DNA from 3 places in the Planococcus plakortidis genome. Region 1 is predicted to be linked to each of the others. Evidence: predicted binding sites of a transcription regulator. Region 1 holds the regulator's gene; each other region holds the start of a gene.
What was found. Region 1 encodes Rex, which represses fermentation and respiration genes when NADH is low (regulators of the CRP and FNR family bind a similar motif). Its sites were predicted from a motif close to TTGTGAAATATTTCACAA; they were not measured.
Positions count from the first base shown of each region.

Region 2: a site for Rex is predicted at 2,571-2,588, ahead of BBI15_RS12750 (AtpZ/AtpI family protein). Genes of this name have one in related genera too.
Region 3: a site for Rex is predicted at 2,452-2,469, ahead of BBI15_RS15605 (cytochrome C oxidase subunit II). Genes of this name have one in related genera too.

Region 1 covers NZ_CP016539.2:566,230-570,525, reverse strand. Annotated here, with positions in the region: gene BBI15_RS03025 (CPBP family intramembrane glutamic endopeptidase) at 1-566, shown strand, start outside; gene tatC (twin-arginine translocase subunit TatC) at 984-1,757, opposite strand; gene BBI15_RS03015 (twin-arginine translocase TatA/TatE family subunit) at 1,778-1,987, opposite strand; gene BBI15_RS03010 (redox-sensing transcriptional repressor Rex) at 2,078-2,710, opposite strand; gene BBI15_RS03005 (ABC-F family ATP-binding cassette domain-containing protein) at 2,841-4,296, shown strand, end outside.
Region 2 covers NZ_CP016539.2:2,538,291-2,542,586, forward strand. Annotated here, with positions in the region: gene atpF (F0F1 ATP synthase subunit B) at 1-496, opposite strand, end outside; gene atpE (F0F1 ATP synthase subunit C) at 811-1,023, opposite strand; gene atpB (F0F1 ATP synthase subunit A) at 1,081-1,791, opposite strand; gene BBI15_RS12745 (ATP synthase subunit I) at 1,820-2,191, opposite strand; gene BBI15_RS12750 (AtpZ/AtpI family protein) at 2,195-2,416, opposite strand; gene wecB (non-hydrolyzing UDP-N-acetylglucosamine 2-epimerase) at 3,070-4,188, opposite strand; gene upp (uracil phosphoribosyltransferase) at 4,208-4,296, opposite strand, start outside.
Region 3 covers NZ_CP016539.2:3,134,923-3,139,218, forward strand. Annotated here, with positions in the region: gene BBI15_RS15595 (b(o/a)3-type cytochrome-c oxidase subunit 1) at 128-1,780, opposite strand; gene BBI15_RS15600 (cytochrome c oxidase subunit II) at 1,782-2,249, opposite strand; gene BBI15_RS15605 (cytochrome C oxidase subunit II) at 2,268-2,390, opposite strand; gene BBI15_RS15610 (Crp/Fnr family transcriptional regulator) at 3,216-3,911, opposite strand; gene BBI15_RS15615 (universal stress protein) at 4,083-4,296, shown strand, end outside.

The DNA.
Region 1 (4,296 bases):
TCCTGACGATGGGCGTCGGCTTTTTAGTTACGATGGCCCTCATCTTGCGCGACCGCAATTTCTTCAACATCTGGAAAGGCAAAAAATCGAGCCTCCCCGCTGCAATCGGCTGGGGCGTCCTCGGCTTTCTCTTGCTCATCGTTGGCCAATCAATCGCCGCCATGATCGAAATGGCGATCGGCATCGACCCGGGCTCCGCCAATACGCAGACGCTCGTCCGAATCGCTGAAGTCGTGCCATACGCAATCATCGCGGTCGTCCTGTTCGGCCCGATACTCGAAGAACTGGTCTTCCGCAGAGTCGTCTTCGGTTCCTTGAACCAGACGATGAACTTCTGGATCGCGACCGCCATCTCGGCACTCGTCTTCGCGCTCGTCCATCTCGAGTTCACGCACCTCTTGCTCTACTTTACGACTGGTTTGATCCTCGCAGCCCTCTATCAGCGGACCAAGCGCATCCTCACCCCGATCATCGCGCACATCCTGCTGAATGGCTACGTCATGCTCATCCAGCTCAATATGGACAAGATCGAAACCTTCATCAAACAAATGGAAAACCTGCAATAACCCAAAAACCGCCACTCCCTTGTTGGAGTAGCGGTTTTTGCATATCCCTTACGTTAGAACTAGGTTAGCTATGGATATTTGATTGCCAAAATCCAGCAACCATAATCGAGCCGCAAACTCTCTTAAGGTTGGTCTAGTGATATCTCCCGCATAGAAATTCTAGTGAAATGACTTCTCTTCAATCTCAACTCAGAGACGGAGCGTAGGGGGCTGATGCCTGTGGGACCGCGCGGGCTGGCGAGACAAAGGCGGTGCTTTTCCGCTTTGGCTCAACACCCGCCCTATCCCCGGGCAGTTGAAAACGCGACGTCCTGTCGCTTCAACTGCATGACCCGCATCCTGCGGGCCCCAAGCAGCTCCTGCAGCGCAGTCTCCTAATACCAATGCTTTTCATTCCAAACCAAAAACCTCCCGCCATCATTTCGGCGGAAGGTCTTCTGTCTGTTCTTTAATTGCCTGCTGCTGTTCTGCCCGCAGGAATTTGCGATACCCCATGCGTGCGATGATGACACTGAACTCATACAATAAAATCAGCGGCAATGTCACGAGCAGATGGGACACAATGTCCGGTGGCGTAATGAACGCCGCAATCGTGACCAGTACCAAATACGCGTATTTCCGGTATTTCGTCATCATCATCGGCGTCAAAATGCCAAGACGCGTCAAAAACAGCATCAATACCGGCAGCTGGAAGATAAAGCCGAACGGCAAGGTGATCTGGAACAGGAACTGGAAATACTCATTGATCCCGATCGTCTCCTGGATGTCCAGATTTTCCGATATATTGAGCATGAACCCGATGACATACGGGAACAGTACCAAATACGAAAACGCAAGGCCGCCGATAAAAAGCGACAAAGAAAATGGAATGTAGCTGAGCGTCACTTTCCGCTCACGGTCAGAGAGCCCCGGGCTGATGAATGCCCAGAACTGGTACATGATCAATGGAGACGTAATGATCAAAGCCAAGATCATCATGACCTGCATGTAAATTTTGATCGGATCCGTGATTTTGAACGCGTTCAGCGTCAAATTCCGCGCTTCTTCACTGAATTGCAAATAGCGGATCAATGGTTCAGCGAGAAAGAACCCGGCAATGAGCGCGAACAGAAAGAAAACGACTATCAAGGTCAGCCGTTTTCTGAGTTCACCTATATGTTCAACAACTGTCATTTCGTTTTGTTGGTTCATCGGACAAACATCCTATCGTGTTACTTGTGCTCGTCTTTCTTGTCTAAGTCATTTTTAGGGGCTTCGACTTTTTTATCGTCTTCATCATCATCCGCCAACCCTTTAGTAGCGTTTTTGAATTCGCGCAGGGACGAGCCAAATGCCTTGCCTAGTTCCGGCAATTTTTTCGGGCCGAAAACAAGCAATGCCACGATTCCGATGATGATTAAGCTAAGTGGACCTGGAGCCATATCAGACACCTCCTGTAGTATGTTTCTAGTGTACATGAAACACGGCCTTTTGGCTATTTCCAAAGGCCGTTCAAATGTGAAGGTTTTATGTTAATCGTGCTTGATCTGATAGATCAAAGTCTGCAACTCGACCGATAAATCGATCGTCTGGACACGGATATGTTCGGGGACAGAAATGCGCACTGGCGTGAAATTGAGGATGCCTTTGATGTCAGTCTGGGCGAGCCGGTCGGTGACTTCCTGGGCCGAACGCGACGGCACCGTCAAAATGACCACTTCAACACCGTACTGCTTAATCTTCTCTTCAATCAAATCCGGATGGTACGTATCGATCCCGCTGATTTTCTTGCCTTCATGGGGGCTATTCGTATCGAAGGCGAGGATGATTTTCGTGTTATGGTTGCGGTGGAAATTGTATTTTAGAAATGCGCTACCAAGGCTTCCGACACCGATCAAGGCGACATTGGTCGCTTCATCCTGGTCAAGCGTCTTGCGGAAAAACGCCAACAACTCCTGCACATCATAACCATAACCTTTTTTACCGAGCGCACCGAGATGTGAAAAATCTCGTCGAATGGTCGCCGAATCGATTTTCATCGCTTCGCTCAACTCCTGGGAGGAAATACGCTTTTGCCCGGCGTTGGCGAAATTCTGGAGAAACCGGTAGTACAAGGGCAGCCGCTTCGTTGTCGCTTGCGGGATTTTCGCTGATTCGTCAAGCATGTGATCGCTTCCTTCTGAACTGTTGTCAAATCGTATCAATCTTACATGACAGGCCTTGATATGTAAAGGCTTGCGCGATTGCGAAGCGCCCGCCCATCAGCTACACTTAAGAAGAATAGAGGTGACCCTAATGATCGTATTGCAAGTTAATCAAATCCATAAATCATTCGGTGCCGAGGAGATCATCTCAGGCGCCAAACTCGAAGTCCAGCATCGCGACCGGGTTGCACTCGTCGGCCGCAACGGTGCCGGAAAATCCACGTTATTAAAAATCATCGCCGGGGAAATGTCCTACGACAGCGGCGATTTGATCATGCCGAAAGACTTGACCATCGGTTATTTGGAACAACAAACCGACTTGAACTCAGATGCCACCATATGGCAGGAAATGATGAAAATCTTTTCCCATTTCCGGGAGCAGGAAACGAAGCTGCGCCAGCTTGAAGCGGCGATGGCGGACCCGGCTGTCTATAACGACGCAGATCGCAACGCCAAAGTCATGCAGGAATATGACTTGCTGCAAACCAACTTCAAAGATGCGGGCGGTTACCAGTTCGAAGCCGATACGCGCGCTGTCCTTCACGGCATGAAGTTCTATCCGGAAGACTATGAAAAGAAAATCACTTCCCTGTCAGGCGGCCAGAAAACCCGCCTCATGCTGGCAAAGCTCCTTCTTGCCAAACCCCAACTCTTGATTCTCGATGAGCCGACCAACCACTTGGACATCGAAACCTTGAGCTGGCTCGAGAACTACCTGAAAAATTATCCAGGCGCCATTCTCATTGTCTCGCATGACCGCTATTTCCTCGACCAAGTCGTCACGCTCGTCTACGAAGTGTCGCGCAAGAAGGTCCGCAAATTTACCGGCAACTACAGCCGCTACTTAAGCGAGAAAGCGAAGCAATACGAACTCGATCGTAAACAATTCGAGAAAGAGCAAAGCGAAAAAGCCAAGCTCGAAGATTACGTCGCCCGCAACCTGGTCCGCGCCTCCACGACGAAAATGGCGCAAAGCAGGCGCCGCGTGCTCGAGAAGACCGACTGGATGGAAGCACCGGAAGGCGACGAAAAATCAGCGCGTTTCGGCTTCGATATCCAAAAGCAAAGCGGCAACGATGTCTTGAATATCCAGTCTCTGTCCGTCGGCTATGGCGATCATGCGGTATCGAGTAATATCTCGCTTAAGCTCTACCGCACCGATAGCCTCGCACTTGTCGGGCCGAACGGCGTCGGGAAATCGACACTGCTCAAGACCATCATGAAGGAACTGCCCGCACTCGCAGGCCAAATCCATTACGGCACCGGCATCCAGTTCGGCTATTACGACCAGGAACAAGCCAATTTAAAGGGCAATAAGCTCGTCCTCAATGAATTGTGGGACGACTACCCGCATGTGAATGAAAAAGACATACGCGGCATCCTTGGCCGCTTCCTGTTTACTGGGGACGATGTGCTAAAGCCGGTCTCGACTTTATCCGGCGGCGAAAAAGCCCGCGTGGCACTTGCCAAACTCATGATGCAAAAAGCCAATGTCCTGCTGCTGGATGAGCCGACCAACCATTTGGACCTCGACAGCAAAGAGGTTC
Region 2 (4,296 bases), 1.3 Mb from region 1:
TCGTTTCGTTAATCAACTGACGGTTGTCTTCCTCAGAGATTTCCTTGTCCAATACTTTCGTAGCTGCCAACAAGGACAGAGCTACAACTTCTTCGCGAACTGCTGCGATCGCTTTTTCGCGTTCGTTAGCAATTTCTGCCACTGCCGATTCTTTCATGCGGGCAGATTCAGCACGCGCTGTCGTAATGATTTCCTCACGAGAAACTTCGCCTTGCTTCTTGGCATTCTCAACGATTTCCTGCGCTTGGTTGCGGGCATCCTTCAAAAGGTTGCGCTGCTCCTCAAGCATTTGCTGTGATTCCTGACGGCTTTTTTCAGCAGTTTCGATCTCACTTGCGATCAGATCTTCACGCTGCTGCATAACGCCCATCAATGGACCCCACGCAAATTTCTTCAACAGGACCATTAGGAGCAAAAAGATGACCAATGTTGCGATGATGTCTCCAATATTCAAAAACTCCCCGGTTGCACCGAGTACGAGGTGATCAAAAAACACGATTGTTTCACTCCCTTCAAGAGCCTAAAATACTTTTTCTTCTATTATATATACTGCTTAAATCGTTAGATGTGCTGTCGAAATCCAAAATGCATCATACAAGCATAAATGGCGAAAAACATGCCGGAGCATTCTCGCCATTTAGCTTTTCAGTAATAAATTGCTTTGTCTAGTTCTTCCGCTTTTCGCGATGTCTAGACTCCAGTGCCTAGCTCTTCGGGACATAAGTCAACCCAGCTGTGCGGCAAAGAACGCCGCTTCGCTGGTTCGCCTTACGCCTGTCAGAGCTGAACAGGCACTTTCGCTTTTCGAAATTAACGGTTCATTACGATGAACGCGATAACTACGGCGATGATCGGCAATGCCTCGACCAAAGCTACACCGATGAACATTGTTGTTTGAAGAACGCCGCGTGCTTCTGGCTGGCGAGCGATACCTTCAACTGTTTTTGAAACGATAAGTCCGTTACCGATACCTGCACCTAGTGCTGCTAGTCCTACTGCAATTGCTGCTGCTAATAAACCCATTTTAAAATGTCCTCCTCAGGATAATTGTTTTTTGTTTTGCCCGAAGGCAGTTTATACTCAATGGTCTTCGCTGACTTTATGCGATAAATAAACCATCGTTAACATAACGAAAATGAACGCTTGGATAGCCCCGATAAAGATCGAGAACCCTTGCCATGCCATCATCGGCAAGATTGCGCCGACGAATCCGAAGATACTTGCTGAAGCAAGCCCTGCCAACAAAGTAAGCAAGATCTCACCAGCGTAGATGTTACCGTAAAGACGCAGACCGAGTGTCAGCGTATTTGCGAATTCCTCAATGATTTTAAGCGGGAACAAGAACGGCATCGGTTTCAGGAAATCTGAACTATAGCCTTTCAAGCCTTTCAGCTTAATACCATAATAATGGCTCAAGATGATGATTGTTGCAGCCAATGTCATTGTCACGACTGGATCCGCTGTTGGTGATTTCCACCACAGGTCTCCGTTGACGACAACAGCAAATGGGAGCCCAAGCATGTTCGAAACGAAGATGAACATGATCAGCGTAATTCCAAGGATATGGAATCGTCCGCCATCCCGCCAGTCCATGTTGCTTTTAATGATTCCTTTCACAAAGTCCATGACCCATTCCATGAAGTTCTGCATGCCTGTCGGCTTCAGCTTCAAGTTGCGGGTTGAGAAGAATGCGATAAGGAACACAATAAGAGCGGCTACAAGCAGCATCATAACGTTCGATAGGTTGAACCAGATTCCGAACACCTCGAGCATTGGAGCGCCATGATCCACGATAAATTCACCTCTCTTTCCACTTTCATTAATGGTGTTTCATGTGATAAACGATCCGCTCCACTAAAAGGAGACCATAAGGGATCATCAACCCGATTACCGCACTGACCAAATGTATATGTTCGGCGAACAAAATAGCGATCGCCACAACGGCTACACCTGATGCGAACCGTAATGCCGTTCCAAGAGAACGGACTTTCGAGCCTTCCGTTACCGCCCGGTCGAACTTCTCCATTCTCCGGACCAGGATCCACATATTATAAATGCCGAACAGAGATCCGACGATCAAGCCCGCAAACACTTCCGGATACGGAGTGACTCCCCACCCTAAAACGAACGCGGCGAGGATGAAATACATCAGCCTCTTCAATCTTTTATAGATCTCTTGAAGTCCATCCATTTTTCACATGTCTCCTGATTCGAATTTTCGGACGGTCTGAAGCATCGCCCAGATCCCGGCACTAAGTCCGGTGAGCAGGCAGATGATCAAAAAGAGCGGGGCGGTTCCGAAGCGCTCATCAAGCCACATCCCTGTAAAGACCCCGATTAGTACGGACCCGACAAGTTGCGAGAGAATGGCCGAATAAATCGCCATTGCTTGTAAGGGACTTTTTTTCGGGTGCATGATAAACCCCTCGAAATTCATAATGATTTGACATTCACGCCCATAAAAGAGCAGTCGCATCCGGCTTTCAATAGCACATCCATTATGTATGAAAACCCTCTCATGCAGACCCTTTGTAAGCATACAATAGGGGTAAAATCATGTCAATTACATGTAGTGAAAAACTTCACAAGCTAAAACCCGCCGACATACGATTGACAAATTTGTTACAAGAAAAGCGAGAGCGGCCGATCTGGCTCGACAGGCGCAAGGCAGATTCCCGAAGCGGCGCCCTTTGCCGCACAGGGAAGTTGACTTGCGACCCGAGAGCCAGGCCGCTCGAGCTAGACAATAAGAAAAGCGAGAGCGCCTGTCCAGCTCCGACAGGCATAAGACGGATCAGCAATGCGGCGCCCTTTGCCGCAATGCTGGAACGGCTTATGACCCGAGGAGCTAGGCGCTCGAGCTAGACACCAAGAAAAGCGGAGGCAGCCGTTTAGACCCGACAAGCACAAGACGATTTGCTGACGCGGCGCCTTTTGCCGCATAAGCAAAGTGGCTTGTGACCTCGAGGGTCTGGCTGCCGGAGCTAGACACCAAGAAAAGCGGAGGCAGCCGAATGGAAGCTAAGCTATGAACTCGACGTCCTTTGAGCTCTCCCCTCCCTTGCCTCCTTACAGCTCGCCGAAATACTTATGCAAAGCTTCCACGATCCGCTGGGATGCTTTCCCGTCGCCGTATGGGTTCGATGCTTGAGACATCGCTTCATAGGCAGCTTCATCCGTCAGCAATTCCTTGCCGAGGCGGTAAATCGTTTCTTCGTCCGTACCGGCAAGCTTCAAGGTTCCGGCATCGATGCCTTCCGGGCGCTCCGTCGTATCACGCAATACCAAGACAGGCTTTCCGAGAGACGGCGCTTCTTCCTGCACCCCGCCTGAATCGGTCAGGATGAAGTAAGACTGGGCGGCGAAGTTATGGAAATCCAATACTTCGAGCGGCTCGATCAAATGGATGCGCGGGTCGCGCCCGAGCACTTCATCCGCTACTTCACGGACGGCCGGATTCATATGGACCGGATAGACGACTTGGATGTCATCATGCTCTTCGGTCAGGCGCTTGATGGCACGGAACATATTGCGCATCGGTTCGCCGAGGTTTTCACGGCGGTGGGCGGTCAATAGGATCATGCGGTCGTTGCCGATTTTATCGAGCACCGGATGTTGGTAATTATCACGCACCGTGGTCTGCAAGGCATCGATCGCTGTATTGCCCGTAATATAGATGGTTTCTTCTTTTTTGTTTTCATCACGCAGGTTCTGCGCGGACTTTTCGGTCGGCGCAAAGTGGATGTCCGCCATGACGCCTGTCAATTGGCGGTTCATCTCTTCCGGGAAAGGAGAGTACTTATTGTGGGTCCGGAGCCCGGCTTCTACGTGCCCGATTGAGATTTGGTTATACAAAGCAGCCAAACTTGCCGCAAATGTCGTTGTCGTATCCCCATGGACCAGTACAATATCCGGTTTCGCTTCCTTCATCACATCATCTAAGCCCTGCATGGCCCGTACGGTGACGTCACTTAAGGTTTGGCGGTCCTTCATGATGTTCAAATCAAAGTCTGGCGTGATGCCGAATGTTTCGAGCACCTGGTCAAGCATTTGCCGATGCTGCGCTGTCACGGTCACAAGCGGTTCAATCGTCTCTGGATGCTTCTGCAATTCCAGAACGAGCGGCGCCATTTTAATCGCTTCCGGACGTGTACCGAAAATCGTCATCACTTTCCATTTTTTCGTCACTGCTGATCAACCCGCTTTCTTATTTTGTTCCGAACAAGCGATCTCCGGCATCGCCGAGGCCAGGTACGATATAACCTTTTTCGTTCAGCTTCTCATCAAGTGCCGCGA
Region 3 (4,296 bases), 690 kb from region 1:
CCCGGCGCATTGCCGGAACAGCTCTTCTTCAGTCTTCGTCGGTCACCGACAACTCAACGAGCATCGCGGTGAAAACGATGAAAATGGCCATTAATGCGAGTACCATCGTGAACATTGTCCTCAACTCCTACCATGTAATGAATCCTTTCGAGCCAGGCGGTGCATGTTGGATCATGTGGGTCAGCGGAACCGCGTAAGCGACGATAATCAACACGGCCGCTATGCCGATCCAAATCCACCAGTTCTCCAGCCATTTTGGCGTATGGGACATATCGCTTTCCGCCAGCGGGAATTCCACCATTTGTTCAGGCGTTTCCGCTTTTGGCGAAATAAACATTGTCATGATGACGATATACATCAAGATCATGGCAGACAGGAACAAAATCGTGCCGCCGATCGCCATCGTCACATGGTTCGAGAGAATGCCGTCAAACCATTCCATCGCCGACGGGTGGTCGTTATAGCCGCTGTAAGCTGTGCGGCGCGGAGCCCCCATCAAGCCGAGTACGTGCTGCGCAGTCGACATGAGCAGCATGCCGATCGACCAAGTGATGATCTGGACAAAGCCGAGGCGCTGCATGCGCTTCGTGAAACGGCGACCCGTCAAGTACGGGATGAGCCAGAAGGTCAAGCCCATAAACGTCATCGCGACCGGCGTTCCGACGGTAATATGGAAATGCCCGACAATCCATAACGTATTGTGGACGACTTCATTCAATTGGAAACTGGCATTGATGATCCCCCCAGCGCCGCCAGGAATGAAGAACGCCATGGCGATGAAAATCGAAGTGAAACGGACATCTCGCCACGGCAGTTTCTTAAACCAGCCAAAGAGGCCGGTACCGCCTTTTTTGCGCCCTGAAATTTCAAAGGTCGCAAACATCGAGAATGCGGTCATGAGCGATGGCACGATGACCATAAAGGTCAAGACCACCTGCAGGAACTTCCAGAAGTTCGAGATGCCTGGCTCCGTCAATTGATGATGGAACCCGACCGGAATCGAGAACAGAATGAACAAGACGAATGCGAGACGTGCCAAGGAATCACTGAACACTTTCACGCCAAGCAGTTTCGGCACGATCGTGTACCAAGCGATGTAGGCTGGAAGCAGCCAAAAATAAACAAGCGGATGGCCGAAATACCAGAACAGCGAACGGCTCAATTCCACATTGATCGTATCCGTCCAGCCGAACGCCCACGGAATGTATTGGAACAACACGGTCGCCACCACGCCGAGACAGGCGATGATCCATAAAATGATTGTCGTAACCGTCATGAAGGCGAACAAAGGGCTCAATTGCCCTTTATGGTTGCGGCGCCACACCATATAATGGCCGACCAACGCAAAACTCGAGATCCACGTACCGACAATGACCAAGGCCAGGCCGACGTAATAAAAGCCGTTCGCTTTCATCGGTGCATAAAAGGTGTATAGAACCGACGCTTCCCCGGCGATAATCATCACTGTGGCCATGACCGTTCCGAGAAGCGTCACCCACAAGCCGATCCATGAAAACAAGCGGACTTTCGGGCCGAAGCTGCCGAGGCTCTTGCTCATGCCGGTGATAAAGAAGGCGAAAATGAAAAAGGTCGTATAAATAAGTGCGAGCAAGACGCCGTGCGCGGTCAGGATCTGGTAATAATCAAGCCAAGCCGGGAGCTGTAAGGCGTCGTTGCGGATAAAGACCTGCAAGACACCCATGAGCGTGCCGATCAAAAAGGCGGTATAGGCGACACCTAGGTGCCATAAAGCGATTTTACGTTCTGGTTGAGCAATCATGTCAGTACACCTCAATTTCCGTAGACATCATATGGTGACCGGTGCCACAGTATTCATTGCACAGAATCAAATACTTGCCCGGTTCTTCAAATGTGTAGGATTTGGTCGTGACCCGTCCCGGAACGACCATCATATTGACTTTCGTATTGTCGATCGTAAAGCTGTGCACCACGTCCGTGCTGGTGACTTTGAAAATGATTTCCTTGCCCGCTGGCACCCGCAAGTCAGGTGCGTTGTAGCCAAAAGCCAGTGCGACAATCGCCACTTGGTAAGTATCCTCGTCCAATTGCGTGACCCCTGGGTTATCGAATGGCGCTGTTTCGTTCACTTTCTCCGGGTCGATGGTGTCCATCCCTCCAGATGGCGTATGGTTTTGTGAAAACGCACTGACCCCGACGACGCTCAAAAAGACAATGAGCGAGACGATGCCGAAACTGAGCCAAATCTTCTCGTATTTATGGAAATGCATGATGAATCTCTCCTTTTTTTATCTCGCTACGTACATCAAATACACGGCAACCCACATGGCAACGATGACGATGCCGACGAAGAATACACTGACGAGTGTTCCCTTCAAATTCACGTCATGATCCGATTGCTTCTTATCCACTTTCTCCACCTCTTCACTCGTTTGCTATTTCCTTTAGCATAGGACCTAAATTTCGGTTTAGCTGTGACATAAATCACACCTGCGCATTTTTATTTTCGGTTGTTCATATTTTTGCCAAAAAAAGAAAGCCTGCGGATGAGCAGGCTTTTGGAAGTTGCTATTGGTTGGAATGAATGGCGGAGATAGCGGGGGTTAGGGTGTGGCATTGTTTCCTGTTCTATTGGAGCATCATGTTGTTAGTCGCCGCCGTGCTCTGGGTTGGCCTCTTGCAGTAAGCCATGAAAAGCACCTGTCTTACTGCTTCGGCTCACCCCTTTACGCTCGGCGGCTTGGAGATTTCGCTGATTCGAGTGTGTTTCATCAGATTTACTTCTATATGCAGTTGCAGGCTAGTGTGGGAATCGCTTCCTTAGATGAAACATCTGGGCCATAGGTGCTTGAGTAGAAATTTTGTTGATGAACATATATGATGCTTGCACGCTCTTTAATGAAAATGACTTAAGCTGAAAAGATGACACATTTCTAATTTTCTATTGAGTGGACAAAAGAAGTTATTTTCTCCTTTAAAACTAGAGACGAAGTGTAAGGGGCCGACTCCGGGAGGAATAGCGAGACAATTGAGACCCTGCAGGAGCGTAGCGACGAAGCGGCTCAATGCGAGCCCTCCGGAAAGCGTGCCCCTGCAACGCAGTCGAAAAGTGGAAGCTTTTCCTTTCACGGCTCTTTTGGTTTCAGTTGCATCCCCCTCTGTACCACACTTTTAAGGAGTAAAAGCTGATATTACCAGAGCATACAAAAAGCCTGCCGTTACGGCAGGCTTTGCAATCAGTCGATTTTACAAAGGTAAATCGGGCATTCTTCGCAATTGATGTCGAATTTCAGTTTGGGGATATTGTATAGAACGATCTTGCCGTCTTGCATGCCGACGGTTCCTTGTTTGCGCAAGTCGCTGAGCATCCGGTTGACCATTTCACGGCTCATGCCGCAGAAATTCGCCAGCTCCTGGTTCGTCAGCACGACATCGATCAATAAGCCGCCGTCCGCTTGGATGCCATAACTGTTGCCGAGGCGGATCAACGTCGAATACAAGGCTCCCTTTTTGCCATGGAGCATCAAATCCCGGAAACGCGTCTGCGTTTTCTGTTGGTCGATGCCCATCCATTTCATGAACGCCATCGCAAGCCCTGGGTCTTTTTCAAGCGATTGTTCCAGCTCTTCCACAGGGATTTTCAAGCAGACAGTGTTCGTCAAGGCCCGGGCATCCAGCAAATATGTGGCTCCTTCTGCGAATACCGTGATCTCGCCGACCATCTGCCCCGTGCCGCAAATCTTCAACGCAAGCTCGCGGCCATCCGGCGTGACTTTTCCGATTTGCACTTTCCCCGAACGGAGGATATAAAGGCCTTTTACCGCCTCCCCTTCGCGGAACAGATAATCGCCTTTCTGATATTCTTTTACTTGATGGCTGATCGTCAAGAGCTTTTCGAGCTCCGCCGCCAATTTATCGAAGCCTGCTTCCATAGGGTCATCCTCCCTTCCCTTGTTCATGCTTTTCTCAAGCGTACCATAGATTTCACAGGATTTGGATGCGTTTTCACAAATCCGCCAAGACGCACAGGGAATTTTCCGAAAAAAGAAGGAAGTCCCGGATGGCGTATCGAAAGGTAAGCAATATAGAAGGAGGAATGGACAATGACTTTGAAATATTCCCGAATTATGGTAGCAGTGGATGGTTCCAAAGAAGCGGAATGGGCTTTCAAGAAAGCCTCAGCTGCAGCTTCCCGGAATAATGCGGAGCTTTACTTGGTGCATGTCATCGATAACCGCTCATTCGGCTCCATTGAAGCGTACGACCGCACGATTGCAGAACGCGCATTGCAAAGCGGTGAAGAACTGCTTGCCCGTT